2 regions of the Thermobifida alba genome follow, and region 1 is predicted to be linked to the other one. Evidence: riboswitches for the same ligand, from Rfam matches in the RefSeq annotation. Region 1 holds a riboswitch; the other holds the start of a gene.
The links. A riboswitch is a leader RNA that binds a small molecule or an ion and turns the genes downstream of it on or off. The one in region 1 is predicted to bind thiamine pyrophosphate.

Region 1 (7,109 bases):
AACCGGTTCCTCCGGTGCCAGCGACCTCTCCTTGTCCGGCCTGCTGGCCGCCGTCGCCGCGGCGGTACCCCAGCGGCTCGCCGTCGTCGCGGGGGCACGCCGCCTGACCTTCGCCGCCCTCGACGCCCGCGCCACCCTCGTCGCCCGCCACCTGCTCGACGCGGGCATCCGGCCCGGCGAACACGTGGCCGTCCTCTGCTTCAACCGCGCCGAGTGGCTGGAAGCGGCCTTCGGGACCTGGCGCGCCGGAGCCGTCCCCGTCAACGTCAACTACCGCTACGTCGCCGCCGAACTGCGCTACCTGCTCGACAACGCCGACGCGGTCGCCCTCATCGCCGAACGCTCCCTCGCCGCCACCGTCGCCCGCGTCCGCCACGAACTGCCGCTGCTGCGCCACGTCCTGCTCATCGACGACGACGCCCCCGACCGCACCGACGGCGTCGACTACGAGGCCGCGCTCGCCGCCGCCGCGCACTCCGCCACACCGCTGCCCGCCACCGGGGGCGACGACCTGTACCTGCTCTACACCGGCGGCACCACCGGCTACCCCAGGGGCGTCATGTGGCGGCAGGAGGACATCTTCCACGTCGCCCTGGAGCAGCGCCGCCCCGGCACCCCGCGCGCCGCCGACGCGGCGACCGTCGCCGAACGGGCCGCGCGTGCCACCCCGCTGCGCATGCTCGTGCTGGGCCCGGTGATGCACGCCGCGGGCCAGTGGAACGCGCTGAGCATGCTGTTCCGGGGCAGCACCGTGGTGCTCAGCACCGACCGGGTCTTCTCCCCCACCCGCATCGTGGACCTCGCCGACCGCGAGGGCGTGCACATCGTGCAGTGCGTCGGCGACGCCATGGCCCGCCCCCTCGCCCAGGAGCTGCTGCGCAGCCCCGGCCGATGTCGGAGCCTGACCACCGTCAGCTCCGGCGGCACCCCCCTCACCCCCACCGCGCGCCAACTGTGGCGCGCCTGGAAGCCGACCATCACCATCAACGACAACTACGGCGGCAGCGAGACCGGCGTGTGCGGATCGGCCGCCGCCCGCCTCAGCGGGAAGACGCGGCGCTTCGCCATGAGCCCCAGCGTGGCCGTGCTCGACGACCGGCTGCGGCCGCTGCCGCCCGGCTCCGACCAGATCGGCCGGATCGCCCGCACCGGACGCATCCCGCTGGGCTACTACAACGACCCGGAGAAGACCGCGCGGACCTTCCCCGTGGACGCCGACGGCCGCCGCTGGGCGCTGTCCGGGGACTACGGGACCATCGCGGCGGACGGCACCATCGAACTGCTGGGCCGCGGCTCCACGGTGATCAACACCGGCGGGGAGAAGGTCTACCCCGAGGAGGTCGAGGCGGTCCTCAAGGCGCACCCGGCCGTCGCCGACGCCATCGTGGTCGCCGCCCCCGACGAACGGCTCGGCCAGCGGGTCAGCGCCGTGATCGCCCTGACCGGCCCGCGGCGGCCCAGCGACAAGGAACTGCGCGACCACTGCCGGCAGCGGCTGGCCGGCTTCAAGGTGCCGCGCACCATCCGCGTCGTGGACGAGGTCAAGCGGACCGCCGTGGGCAAGCAGGACTACCGCTGGGCCTCCCGCGTGGCCCGCGAACCGGCCCCCGCACTCAGCCGCTGACCGTCCCCGTCCGGCCCCGCCCGCCGCCTCCGCCCGGCGCGCGGGGCCGGACCGCGTGCGGCGGCCGGGGCCCGGCGAACGCGCCTCACCGTCCTGTCGCCGCGCCGAATCCGCTCCCCTTACACTGGGTGCCTGTCTGCCCGGCCGCTCCGGTCCGCTGCGCGAGCACACCGCCCGGGCAGCTCCCACGCGTTTTCCTCCGGGCATCGGCCTCCCGCCCCGTTCCGACCACGACGGGACGGGACCGCCTTCCCTTTTCCACGACGAGAAGTAGGACATGGCGAAGTCAATCGGCACCCATCTGCTCAACGGCGTGCGCGGCGCCCTCATCGGAACCGCCGAAGTCGTCCCCGGCATCAGCGGCGGCACCATCGCGCTGATCACCGGCGTCTACGAGACCCTCATCAACTCCGCCGGCCACGTGGTCAGCGGCGTCAGGCTGCTCGCCACCGACCTCGTCCGGGGCAGGGGGACCGCCCGCGCCCGCGAGGAGTTCGGCCGCGCCGACTGGGGAGTCGTCCTGGTCGTGCTGGCGGGCATGGTGCTGGCCGTGCTGATCGCCGCCCGCGTCATCGCCCCGCTGGTCGAGGACCACCCGTCCGAGTCCTACGCCCTGTTCTTCGGCCTGGTGCTGGCCTCCCTGTGGGTGCCCTACAGCGGCTCGGGGCGGCGCTGGCGGATCGGCGACTACCTGCTCGCCCTCGTGATGGCCGTGGCCTCGTTCCTGCTCACCGGCCTGCCGCCCACCCAGGTGGAACCCACTCCCCTCGTCGTCATGGTCGCGGCCTCCGTCGCGATCTGCGCGCTGGTGCTGCCCGGCATGTCCGGCTCGTTCATCCTGCTCACCCTCGGCCTGTACACCGTGACGATGAACGCGCTCAACGACCGCGACCTCGGCTACATCGCCACCTTCGCCCTGGGCGCGACCATCGGCCTGGCCCTGTTCGTCAAACTGCTCCAGTGGCTGCTGGACCGCTTCCACCACCTCACCCTGGTGGTGATGACCGGGCTGATGGCCGGATCGCTGCGCTCCCTGTGGCCCTGGCAGGACGAGGACCGCACCCTGCTCGCCCCCGACCAGGGCAACCTCGTGCTGTGCGTGGTGCTGGCCGTGGTCGGTGCGGCCGCCGTCATCGGCATCATGCTGGTCGAGCACCGGCTGAAGGCCCGCGCGGCGGCCCAGGAGGCCCCCGCCCCCGCCGCTCCCGCCCGCCGACCCCAGGAGAACGACGAGGTCGTCGGCTGACCCGTCCCCGCACCGCCGCGCCGCCCCCCCTGCCCGCTCCGGGCAGGGGGGCGGCGCCGTGTTGCTAGCCTTCGCAGTGGACGCGGGGTGCCGGCCCCCTCGCCGGCTGAGATGACACCCGCCGAACCTGATCTAGGTCGTACTAGCGGAGGGACGTCCCCATGATTCCCACCATCCTGTCCATCGCGGGCACCGATCCCAGCGGCGGGGCGGGCATCCAGGCCGATCTGAAGGCCTTCTCTGCACTCGGCGGCTACGGCACGACCGTGGTGACCGCGCTGGTCGCGCAGACCACCACCGGGGTCAGCGAGGTGCACGACGTCCCGGCGGCGTTCGTACGCAGCCAGCTGGACACCCTGCTGACCGACGTGCGGGTGGACGCCGTCAAGATCGGCATGCTCTCCAACACCGAGGTCATCGAGGTAGTGGCCGCCGCCATCGACGCCTACCAGCTGCCCAACGTGGTCCTCGACCCGGTGATGGTCGCCAAGAGCGGCGACCGCCTGCTGGCCGCCGAGGCGGTGGAGGCGCTGCGCACCGAACTGCTGCCGCGCGCCGACCTGATCACCCCCAACCTGCCGGAGGCCGCCGACCTGCTGGGCGAGGCCGAGGCCACCGACCCTGCGGACATGCGCGGCCAGGCCGAACGGCTGCTGGCGCTCGGCCCGCGCCGGGTGCTGCTCAAGGGCGGCCACCTGTCCGGGCCGACCAGCACCGACCTGCTGCTGTCGGCCGACGGCGAAGCCGAGACGCTCACCGCCGAACGGGTGGACACCACCAACACGCACGGCACCGGCTGCACCCTCTCCTCCGCGATCGCCGCCCTGCGCCCGCAGCGCCCCACCTGGTCGCAGGCGGTGCGCGAGGCCAAGGACTACCTCACCGAGGCGCTGCGCCACGCCGACGAACTGGAGATCGGCAAGGGCAAGGGCCCCGTGCACCACTTCCACGCCTGGTGGGGGAGGCAGGCTCCGCGGTCCCGCTGAGCGGGGCCGCGCCTCCGTCGGCGCGTCCCGCACCGGACCCGCGAGAGCCGCGGCCCGGGAAGGGCATCCCCTCCCCGGGCCGACCGGCTCATCCCCGGGGGCTGACCTCGGGAGGCTCCGACACGTCCGGGTCCGCCCTGCGGGGCCCCGGCACGCCGGGACCCGACACGTCCACCAGGTCGGGGTCCCGCCAGTTCGGGTTGGCGAAGTACCGCTTGGTCTCCGCCACCACGATCGGCGACAGCAGCAGCAGGCCCAGCAGGTTGGGCAGCGCCATCAGGCCGTTGGCGATGTCGCTGAACTTCCAGACCGTGCTCAGCTCGGTGGTCGCGCCGACGAACACCACCAGGGTGAACACGATGCGGAACGGCACCACCGCGGCCCGCCCGACCAGGTAGTCCATGCAGCGCTCGCCGTAGTAGCACCAGCCCACCAGCGTGGTGAAGGCGAAGAACACCACCGCGATCGCCACGGTGTACTGGCCCAGCGGCTCCAGCGCCGGGGAGATCCGCCCCAGCCCTTCGGCCATGCCCAGCGAGGTCATCAGCGAGCCGTCCTCGCTCCCGGCCTGCCGCCACGCCCCCGTGACGATGATGACCATGCAGGTCATGGTCACCACGATGATGGTGTCGATGAAGGTCTGCGTCATCGACACCATCGCCTGGCGCACCGGCTGGTTGGTCTTGGCGGCGGCCGCCGCGATGCCTCCGGTGCCCAGACCGGACTCGTTGGAGAAGATGCCGCGCGCCACCCCCTGCTGGATCGCGTACAGCAGCGCCGAGCCGAGCAGGCCGCCCGCGGCCGCCTCGCCGGTGAAGGCGTCCCGGAAGACCAGGGCCAGCGCCGCGGGAAGGTCCGCGACGTGGACGACGAGCACAGTCACCGCGATGAGCACGTAGGCGACGATCATGACCGGCACCACTCCGGCGGCGAACCGGCCGATGCTCTTGATGCCGCCCAGCACGACCGCGCCCACGACGACGACCATCGCGGCCCCGGTGGCCCAGGTGGGCACCGACCAGACGCTCTCCAGCTGCGCCGACACGGTGTTGGCCTGCGTCATGTTGCCGATACCGAACGCCGCCACCGCGCCGAACAGGGCGAACAGGAAGCCCAGCACCAGGCCGAACCCGCCGCCGACCCCGTGGCGCAGGTAGAACATCGGGCCGCCGCTCTGCTCGCCCCGGGCGTCCCTGCGGCGGTACTTCACGCCCAGCAGCGCCTCGCTGTACTTGGTGGCCATGCCCAGCAGGCCGGTCACCCACATCCAGAACAGTGCGCCGGGGCCGCCCAGGCCGATCGCCAGCGCCGCGCCGGTGATGTTGCCGACGCCGACCGTGGCGGCCAGCGCGGTGCTGAGCGCCTGGTAGTGGGAGATGTCGCCCTCGCCGCGCTGCTCCTTGCGGCGGACCAGGGCCAGCCACAGCGCGTGCCCCAGCACCCGGAACTGCAGGCCGCCGAGCCGGATGGTCAGGAAGATGCCCGTCCCCAGCAGGAGCGGGATCAGGACGTACGGTCCCCAGATGACGTCGTTCACCACGAAGAGAATCGACTTCTCTTCTTCTTCCATCGTTCTCACCCGCCCCTAAAGGGTCACCGTTTTTCCCGCAACACCCCTATCACCCAAGATGGCCGCACGTGCTGATCAATCGCGGAGAACGTGGGATCTTGAGCGACCATTTGACTTTGCGTCACTGTATCGCTTCGGTCACCCATCGTCCCGTTTTCCGCCATTGTGTCATGAGGCGATGACGAATTCTTTATTCCTTTGTTCCCTCCGAAAAGGTTTGAGCCAGCCGACTCAGCGCACGCGCCGCCTCCTGCGGGTCGGCGCCCCGGCCCACCGCGATCCCCAGCAGGTAGGCGGTGAGCGGAGCGGCCGGGCGGGCCACCGAGTGCGCCGCGTCCCGCGCCAGGTCCAGGATGAGGTCCACGTCCCCGCGGTCGAGTTCCTCCGGCAGTCCGAGTTCGGCGCCGACCAGCCGCGCCCACTCGACGAGTGTCACCCGCTCCTCCTTCGCTCCTCGCGGCGCACCCCGCGCGCACCGCCGGTCGCACGCTACCGCGCCCCCGGCCGCGGGGGGCGCGGAACCGGCGGGACGGGACGGCGGGGTCCCCCGCCTCCACCGGGCGTTCACCCGGTGCGCGCACCCGGTTCACCCGCGCCGCCTAGCGTCGAAGGAGTAGGCCGCCGCCCCTCCCCGTCGAGGAGAAGCCGATGCCCTCCGCTCCCCCGACCGGTGCCGAGCCGCTCCGGGTGGCCATCGTCACCGAATCGTTCCTCCCCCAGGTCAACGGCGTCACCAACTCGGTCTGCCGGGTCGCCGAACACCTCGCCGCCACCGGACACCAGGCCGTGGTCATCGCCCCCGGCCGCGGCCCCGCTCGCTACGCGGGATTCCCCGTGGTCCGCCTGCCCGCCGTGTCGCTGCCCGGCTACCGCTCCTTCTCCGCCGGACTGCCCGCGCGGCGGCTGATGACGGCGGCGCTGCGCGCCTTCGCCCCCGACGTGGTGCACCTGGCCTCGCCCGTACTGCTGGGGCACGCCGCTGTCGAGGCGGCCCGCCGGTGGGCGCTGCCGACCGTCGCGGTCTTCCAGACCGACCTGGTCGGGTTCGCCCGGCGCTACGGCATCCCCGCCTCCCGCGTCCTCTGGCCCCACCTGCGCCGCCTCCACTCCGCCGTGGACCGCACCCTGGTCCCCTCCACCCCGACCCTGCGGATGCTCTCCGACCAGGGGTTCCCCCGGCTGAGCCGGTGGCCGCGCGGTGTGGACGGCGACCGCTTCAACCCCGCGCACCGCGACGAGGAACTGCGGCGGCGCCTCGCCCCCGACGGCCGGGTCATCGTCGGCTACGTGGGGCGGCTCGCCCGCGACAAACGCGTCGACCTGCTCGCCCACGTGCAGAAACTGCGGGGGGTGCGGCTGGTGGTGGTCGGCGACGGCCCCGACCGGGCCCGACTGCGGCGCCTGCTGCCCGACGCGGTGTTCACCGGCCAGCTCACCGGGGAGCGCCTGTCCCGGATCTACGCCAGCCTGGACGTGTTCGTGCACACCGGTGCCGACGAGACCTTCTGCCAGGCGGTGCAGGAGGCGCTGTCCTCGGGCGTACCCGTGGCGGCCCCGGCCGCCGGGGGGCCGCTCGACCTGGTCCGCGACGGCGAGAACGGCCTGCTGTACGCCCCCGACTCGGTGCGGGAGCTGCGCGTGGCCGCCGGACGGCTCGTGCACAACCCGGAACTGCGGGCGCGG
Region 2 (7,109 bases), 2.1 Mb from region 1:
CGGTGGAACGGGTCATGGCACTGGGCGCCGAGACCTACCCGGGCGGGGACCCCGACGTGTTCAACATGGCCGTGATGGGGATGCGGCTCGCCCAGCGGGTCAACGGGGTCAGCAGGCTGCACGGGGCGGTCAGCCGGGAGATGTTCGGCGGGCTGTGGCCGGGGTTCGACGTCGACGAGGTCCCCATCACCTCGGTCACCAACGGGGTGCACGCCGCCACCTGGGTGGCGGAGGAGGCCCTGGAGACGGCCCGGTCCCTGGTCACCGACCCGGAGGAGTTCGAGACGCCGCAGGGCTGGGAGCGGATCGTCGAGAAGGACGGGGAGGAGCTCTGGCGGATGCGCCGCACCCTGCGGGAGCGGCTGGTCGTCGAGGCCCGGCGGCGGCTGCGCGCCTCCTGGCGGCAGCGCGGGGCCACCGAGGCGGAACTCACCTGGATCGACGAGGCGCTCGACCCGGAGGTGCTCACCGTCGGCTTCGCCCGGCGGGTGCCCTCCTACAAGCGGCTCACCCTGATGCTGCGCGACCCCGAGCGGCTCACCGCGCTGCTGCGCCACCCGGAACGCCCCGTCCAGATCGTCATCGCCGGCAAGGCGCACCCCGCCGACGAGGGCGGCAAGCGGCTCATCCAGGAGATCGTGCGCTTCAGCGACGACCCCCGGGTGCGGGACCGGATCGTCTTCCTGCCCGACTACGACATGGCGCTGGCCGGGGCGCTGGTGCGCGGCTGCGACGTGTGGCTGAACAACCCGCTGCGTCCGCTGGAGGCGTGCGGCACCTCCGGGATGAAGTCCGCGCTCAACGGCGGCCTCAACCTGTCGGTCCGCGACGGCTGGTGGGACGAGTGGTTCGACGGCTCCAACGGCTGGGCGATCCCCACCGCCGACGGGGTGGGCGACCCCGAACGGCGCGACGACATCGAGGCCGCGGCGCTGTACGACCTGTTCGAGGAGCAGGTCGCGCCGCTGTTCTACGACCGCGACGAGGCGGGGCTGCCCAGGCGGTGGCTGGAGATGGTCAAGCACACCCTGGTCTCGCTGGGACCCAAGGTGCTGGCCACCCGCATGGTCCGCGAGTACGTGGAACGGCTCTACCAGCCCGCGGCGCTCTCCGCGCGGCGGCTCGCCGCCGACGGGCAGCGCGGCGCCCGGGAACTGGCCGCCTGGAAGCGGAAGGTGCGCCGGGCCTGGCCGGGGGTGCGCATCGAGCACGTCGAGGTGTCCGGCAAGGGGGAGCCGCCGCAGCTGGGCGGGGAACTGGTGGTGCGCGCCACCCTGGTGCTGGGGGACGTCGACCCCGACGACCTGTGCGTGGAGGTGGCGTTGGGCCGCGTCGACGAGTCCGACGAACTGGTGGACCCCTCCTACACCGAACTGGCGCCGCTGGAGACCCAGGACGTCGCGCGGCCGCTGGTCCGCTTCACCGGGACGGTCCCGCTGGACCGTGCGGGCGCCTGCGGCTACACGGTCCGGGTGCGCCCCCGGCACCCGCTGCTGACCCACCCGGCCGAGACGGGGCTGGCCGTGGTGCCCGAGCCCGCCACGGGAATCGGCGGACTGGTGCTGCGCTGACGGGGAGGACCGCGGCCGTGTCCGGGGCGGCAGCCGGGACGCGGCCCGCCCGGGCACGTGGCCGGCCCCGGTACGGCGGAGGCCACTGGTCCCGGTTGCTCCCCCGTGGCCATAATGGGGGAGCACAACGAACGACAGGGGAGCGCCTCAGCGCTGAGAGTGCGGCACAGCCGCAGACCCTTACACACCTGATCTGGGTAATGCCAGCGAAGGAAGTCGTGGGAACCGCCGCCGGTGGCGTGCGCCCGCGCGCCGGTTCCTCCGGCGGGCGCCGGCTCACCGGTGTGCGCTCTTGGCCGCAGAGCCCTCCGTGATACGCGAAGGGATCACGACCATGACCAGCCCCGCCGCCCCCCGGCCCGGGCACGACCGCACCACCCCGCTGCACTGGCGCACCGTGGACATCGTGGTGTCCGCCGTCATCGGTGTCGCCGTCGGCCTCGTCTTCTGGCTGTGGAGCGCCCTGTGGAGCGCCACCACCGGACTGTTCGCCTTCTTCCCTCCGGCCCAGGCCGTCCTCTACGGCATGTGGCTGGTCCCCGGAGTCCTCGGCGGACTCGTCATCCGCAAACCCGGCGCCGCCCTGCTGACCTCGCTCGCGGCCGCCTCCCTGGAGATGCTGCTGGGCACCGGCTGGGGAGTGTCCGTCCTCGTCTCCGGAGCCCTGCAGGGACTGCTGAGCGAGCTGACCTTCCTCGCCTTCCGCTACCGCCACTGGGGCATGGGCGTGGCCGTGCTGGCGGGAGTCGCCGGGGGCATCTCCCCCGCCATCCGGGACAACCTCACCTCCCACATCACCTGGCCGCTGTCCCACCAGGTCACCTACGGGGTGATCGTGCTGATCAGCGCGGGAGTCATCGCGGGGGCGGGGTCGCGGCTGCTCACCACGCGCCTGGCCGCGGCCGGGGCGCTGGCCCCCTTCCCCTCGGCGCGGGGGTAGTCCGATGCGCACCGCGAACCACGACGGCGCCGGCGCGCGCGTCGAACTGTCCGGCTGGGGATGGCGGCACGCCGGACGCGCCGAGTACGCGCTGCGCGGCGTCGACCTGGTGATCGAGCCGGGCGAACGCGTGCTGCTGCTGGGCTCCTCCGGAGCGGGCAAGAGCACCCTGCTGCACGCGCTCGCCGGACTCACCGGACCCGACGGCGCCCTCACCGGGGAGGAGGAGGGGCGGCTGCTGGTCGACGGGCAACCGGCGAACCGGCGGCGCGGCGCGGTCGGCCTGGTCGCGCAGGACCCGGAGAGCCAACTGGTGATGGCCCGCGCCGGGGACGACGTCGCCTTCGGGCTGGAGAACCTCGGCGTGCCCCGCGAGCGGATCTGGGCCCGGGTGGACGAGGCGCTCGCCCGCGTCGGCTTCCCCCACGGGCGGAACCACCCCACGGCGGCGCTGTCCGGAGGGGAGAAGCAGCGCCTGGTCATCGCCGGGGTGCTCGCCATGCGCCCCCGCCTGCTGCTGCTGGACGAACCCACCGCCAACCTCGACCCGGCGGGCGCGCGGCTGGTCCGCGGCGTCCTCGCCCGCCTGCTCGCCGACACCGGGGCCACCCTGGTGCTCGTCGAACACCGCGTCGCCGACGTGGTGGACCTGGTGGACCGGGTCGTGGTGGTGGAACCGAGAGGCGGGGTGGTCGCCGACGGGGCGCCCCGCACCGTGTTCGCCGACCACGGCCGCGCCCTGGCCGAGCGGGGCGTGTGGGTGCCCGGCGTCGACCCCGCCCCCCGGACGGGGCGCGCCCCCGGCGGTCCCGCCCTCGTCGAGGCCGTGGGCTGCGCCCTGCGCACCCCGGCCCCCCTGGGACGGCGGAGGCGGGCCGCGACCGTGCTGCGCGACGTGGACGTCACGGTCGCGGCGGGCAGCGCCACCGCGCTCACCGGGGCCAACGGCGCGGGCAAGTCCACCCTGCTGACGGCGCTGGCCGGGCTGGCGAAACCGGCCGCGGGGCAGGTGCTGCCGCGCGGCCCGCTCGCCGACGCCGACCCGCGCCCGCTGGTCAGGTGGCCGGCGCGGCGCCTCGCCCGGCACGTCGGCACGGTGTTCCAGCACGCCGAGGACCAGTTCGTCACCGCCACCGTGCGCGACGAACTGCGGTTCGCGCCGCTGCGCGCGGGAGCGGACGAGGCCGAGGCCGCCGCGCGGGCGGACGAGCTGCTGGACCGGATGCGGCTGGCCCACCTCGCCGACAAGCACCCCTACACCCTGTCCGGCGGGGAGAAGCGGCGGCTGTCGGTGGCCACCGCGCTCAGCTCCGGCCCCCGGCACGCCCCCGACGTGCTGGTGCTCGACGAACCCACGTTCGGGCAGGACACCCGCACCTGGGTGGAACTCGTGGAACTGCTGGACGGACTGCGCGCCCAGGGCCGGGCGATCGTGCTGGCCACCCACGACCCGCTGCTGCTGCGCCACCTCGCCGACGTCGAACTGCGGGTCGCCGACGGCGCGGTCACCGAGGTCCTGCGCACCGGAACGGAGAACACACGGTGAACTCCGCACCCCTGACCGAGACCGGTCCGCCCTCCGGGCGGAGCCGGCCGGGCGGCGTCCGGTCCTGGCTGCTCGGCGTCAACCCGGCGGCCAAGCTGATCACGGCGGTCGTCCTCTCACTCGGCCTGATCCCCGCGGTGGACCCGGTGACCGGCGGAGTGGTGCTGGCCGTCACGGCCGCGGTGGTGCCGTTCAGCGGCATCGGCCGGTCCACCCTGCTGGTCCTGAGCGTTCCGTTCCTGCTCATGGGCGTCTCCACCGGAGTGGTCAACCTGCTCTACGGCCAGGAGGGCGCCTGGGGCGCGTTCGGCGCGGCGGTCCGCCTGCTGGCCATCGCGCTGCCCGGGCTGCTGGCCGCGGCCAGCAGCGACCCCACCGACCTGGCCGACGCCCTGGTGCAGCGGCTCAGGGTGCCGGAGCGGCCCGCGATGGGCGTGCTCGCCGCGCTGCGTCTGGCGCCGCTGCTGGCCGACCAGTGGCGCACCGTCACCCTGGCCCGCCGGGCCCGCGGCCTGGAAGCCGGACGCAACCCGCTGGCCGCGCTCTCGATCTTCCTGGGCAAGCTGTTCGCGCTGCTGGTCCGCGCCATTCGCACCGGCACACTGCTGGCGACGGCGATGGACGCCCGCGCGTTCGGCACCGGTCCGCGGTCGCACGCCCGGGTCAGCCGCTGGCGGACCGCCGACACCCTGCTCGTCGTCGCCGGCCCGCTGCTGCTCGGAGCCGCCTACGCGGTCTCGGCCCACCTGGGCACGCTGCGTCTGCTGTTCGGCTGAGCAGGGAGGGGACGCCCCCGGGGTCACCGGACCGGGGGCGTCCCCTCCCCGCGATTCTGTCCACGGGGCCGGACCCCGCGAAGCGGCCGCACCCGCCGGTGACCGTTTCGGGGGACAGACCGGGCCAACCGTTGGCGTTCCCCCGTCGGGGTGGGGCGCTGCCCTGACCGCGGAACCGCAGGTGATAGGGAGAAGGGCAGAAACGGCAGGGACCGAAGAACCGAGAGAGAGGAGCGACACATGGGGGAGTTCGTACGGGTGGAGACCGACACCGAGCACCCGGCGGTCGCCGTCATCAGACTCGACCGGCCCAAGATGAACGCGCTCAACAGCCAGGTCCAGCGGGAGATCGCCGAGGCCGCCGCCCAGGTCGGCGCGGACCCGAAGGTGGCCGCAGCGGTCATCTACGGGGGTGAGCGGGTGTTCGCCGCCGGAGCCGACATCAAGGAGATGGCGGACATGGACTACGCCGCCATGTCCGCGCACTCCCGCACGCTGCAGGACTGCTTCACCGCCGTGGCCCGCATCCCCAAGCCCGTCATCGCCGCGATCACCGGGTACGCCCTCGGCGGCGGCTGCGAACTGGCGCTGTGCGCCGACTTCCGAATCGCCGCGGACAACGCCAAGCTCGGCCAGCCCGAGATCCAGCTCGGCATCATCCCCGGCGCCGGCGGCACCCAGCGGCTGCCCCGGCTCATCGGCCCGGCGAAGGCCAAGGACCTGATCTACACGGGGCGGCACGTCGACGCCGCGGAGGCGCTGCGGATCGGCCTGGTGGACGAGGTGGTGCCCGCCGAGGAGGTGTACCGCACGGCGGTGGCCCGGGCGGCCCGCTACGCGGGCGGTCCGGCGGTCGCGCTGCGCGCCGCCAAGCAGGCCATCGACGCCGGACTGGAGGTGGACCTGGACACCGGCCTGGAGATCGAGCGGCTGCAGTTCTCCGCGCTGTTCGCCACCGAGGACCAGAAGACCGGCATGCGCAGCTTCATGGAGCAGGGCCCCGGCAAGGCCGAGTTCTCCGGGAGGTGAGCCATGTGGCAGCTGACCGACCACGCCGCCGCTGACCGGCCCGACCTGCTGGCCGATCCGGTCGCCGCCGCGATCGCCGCGTGGAAGCACACCACCCCGGTGGAGCGGCTCCGGGTCGCCGCCATCGACCCGGAACTGGCCGACACCGCGAACTTCTGCGAAGCCTACGGGGTGCCCCTGGAGGCGTCGGCCAACTGCGTCGTCATCGCCGCCCGGCGCGGCGGGGAGGCCCGGCTGGCCGCCTGCGTGGTGCTCGCCACCACCCGCGCCGACGTCAACGGGGTGGTCCGCCGCAGGCTGGAGGCGCGCAAGGCCAGCTTCGCCCCCCGGGAGGAGGCGGTGCGCCAGACCGGCATGGAGTACGGCGGCATCACCCCGGTGGGCCTGCCGGAGGAGTGGCCGATCCTGGTCGACGCCGCCGTGGTCGCCCAGCCCTTCGTGGTGGTCGGCAGCGGGCTGCGCCGCTCCAAGCTCGTCCTGCCGGGCACGGCCCTGGCCGAACTGCCGGGCGCGGAGGTCGTCGACGGCCTGGCCCGACCGGCCTGACGGGAGGGGCGGACGCCCCGCCCCTCCCCTCACCCAGGATGAGAATCCCCCTACCGCACGTACCGGCCGCAGGCCAGGGGCGGGGAGGCCGGAACGGGACGGTCGGACGGCGGGATCGGGCGGAACCCCGTCCCGGGTTTTTCCGTCATACTCATGGAGTCAACTCCACCGGACGGGTGAGGCCGCACGAACGCACCCTTTGCGGCTGTACGCGATCCGGCTAGCGTGAGAGACCGCGGTGGTACCGCGCCGTCAGTCCGGTGTCACCGAGAAGATGTGTCGTCGGGCCTGTGCGGTCACGGCTCCCGAGCAGTCGGGCATTACCGCACGAGTCCGGGGGATCCCGGCCGATAGGCTGCACCAAGCGGTGTTCGAGGGGATGAGATCACTATGGCAATGGCGGCAGGTTTCCCCGACGGTGAGGAGCTGCCGGAGTACATCGGCCCGTACAAGATCCGTCGGCGCATCGGCCACGGCGGCATGGGTGTCGTGTATCAAGCCGTAGACCCCCAGGACCGGCTGGTCGCGGTCAAGGTGCTGCGTGCGGAGGTGGCGGGGGACGACATCGCCCGCGCGCGGCTGGCCCGCGAGGTCATGACCATGCAGCGGGTGCGCAGCCGCAACGTCGCCGAGGTCATCGACGCCGACACCACCGCGCCCCTGCCCTGGGTGGTCACCGAGTACATCCCCGGCCCCACCCT

Region 2: linked by a shared signal. The riboswitch ahead of FOF52_RS20975 (ECF transporter S component) and the one ahead of thiD (bifunctional hydroxymethylpyrimidine kinase/phosphomethylpyrimidine kinase) in region 1 are both predicted to bind thiamine pyrophosphate.

The regions. Positions count from the first base shown of each region.
Region 1 covers NZ_CP051627.1:2,573,444-2,580,552, forward strand. The annotation lists gene FOF52_RS11390 (acyl-CoA synthetase) at 1-1,624, shown strand, start outside; gene FOF52_RS11395 (DUF368 domain-containing protein) at 1,902-2,870, shown strand; TPP riboswitch at 2,944-3,041, shown strand; gene thiD (bifunctional hydroxymethylpyrimidine kinase/phosphomethylpyrimidine kinase) at 3,032-3,856, shown strand; gene FOF52_RS11405 (alanine/glycine:cation symporter family protein) at 3,945-5,426, opposite strand; gene FOF52_RS11410 (DUF6457 domain-containing protein) at 5,617-5,862, opposite strand; gene FOF52_RS11415 (glycosyltransferase family 4 protein) at 6,075-7,109, shown strand, end outside.
Region 2 covers NZ_CP051627.1:4,684,591-4,691,699, forward strand. The annotation lists gene glgP (alpha-glucan family phosphorylase) at 1-1,571, shown strand, start outside; TPP riboswitch at 1,698-1,803, shown strand; gene FOF52_RS20975 (ECF transporter S component) at 1,906-2,511, shown strand; gene FOF52_RS20980 (ABC transporter ATP-binding protein) at 2,516-4,057, shown strand; gene FOF52_RS20985 (energy-coupling factor transporter transmembrane component T family protein) at 4,054-4,833, shown strand; gene FOF52_RS20990 (enoyl-CoA hydratase/isomerase family protein) at 5,074-5,862, shown strand; gene FOF52_RS20995 (YbaK/EbsC family protein) at 5,866-6,408, shown strand; gene FOF52_RS21000 (serine/threonine-protein kinase) at 6,799-7,109, shown strand, end outside.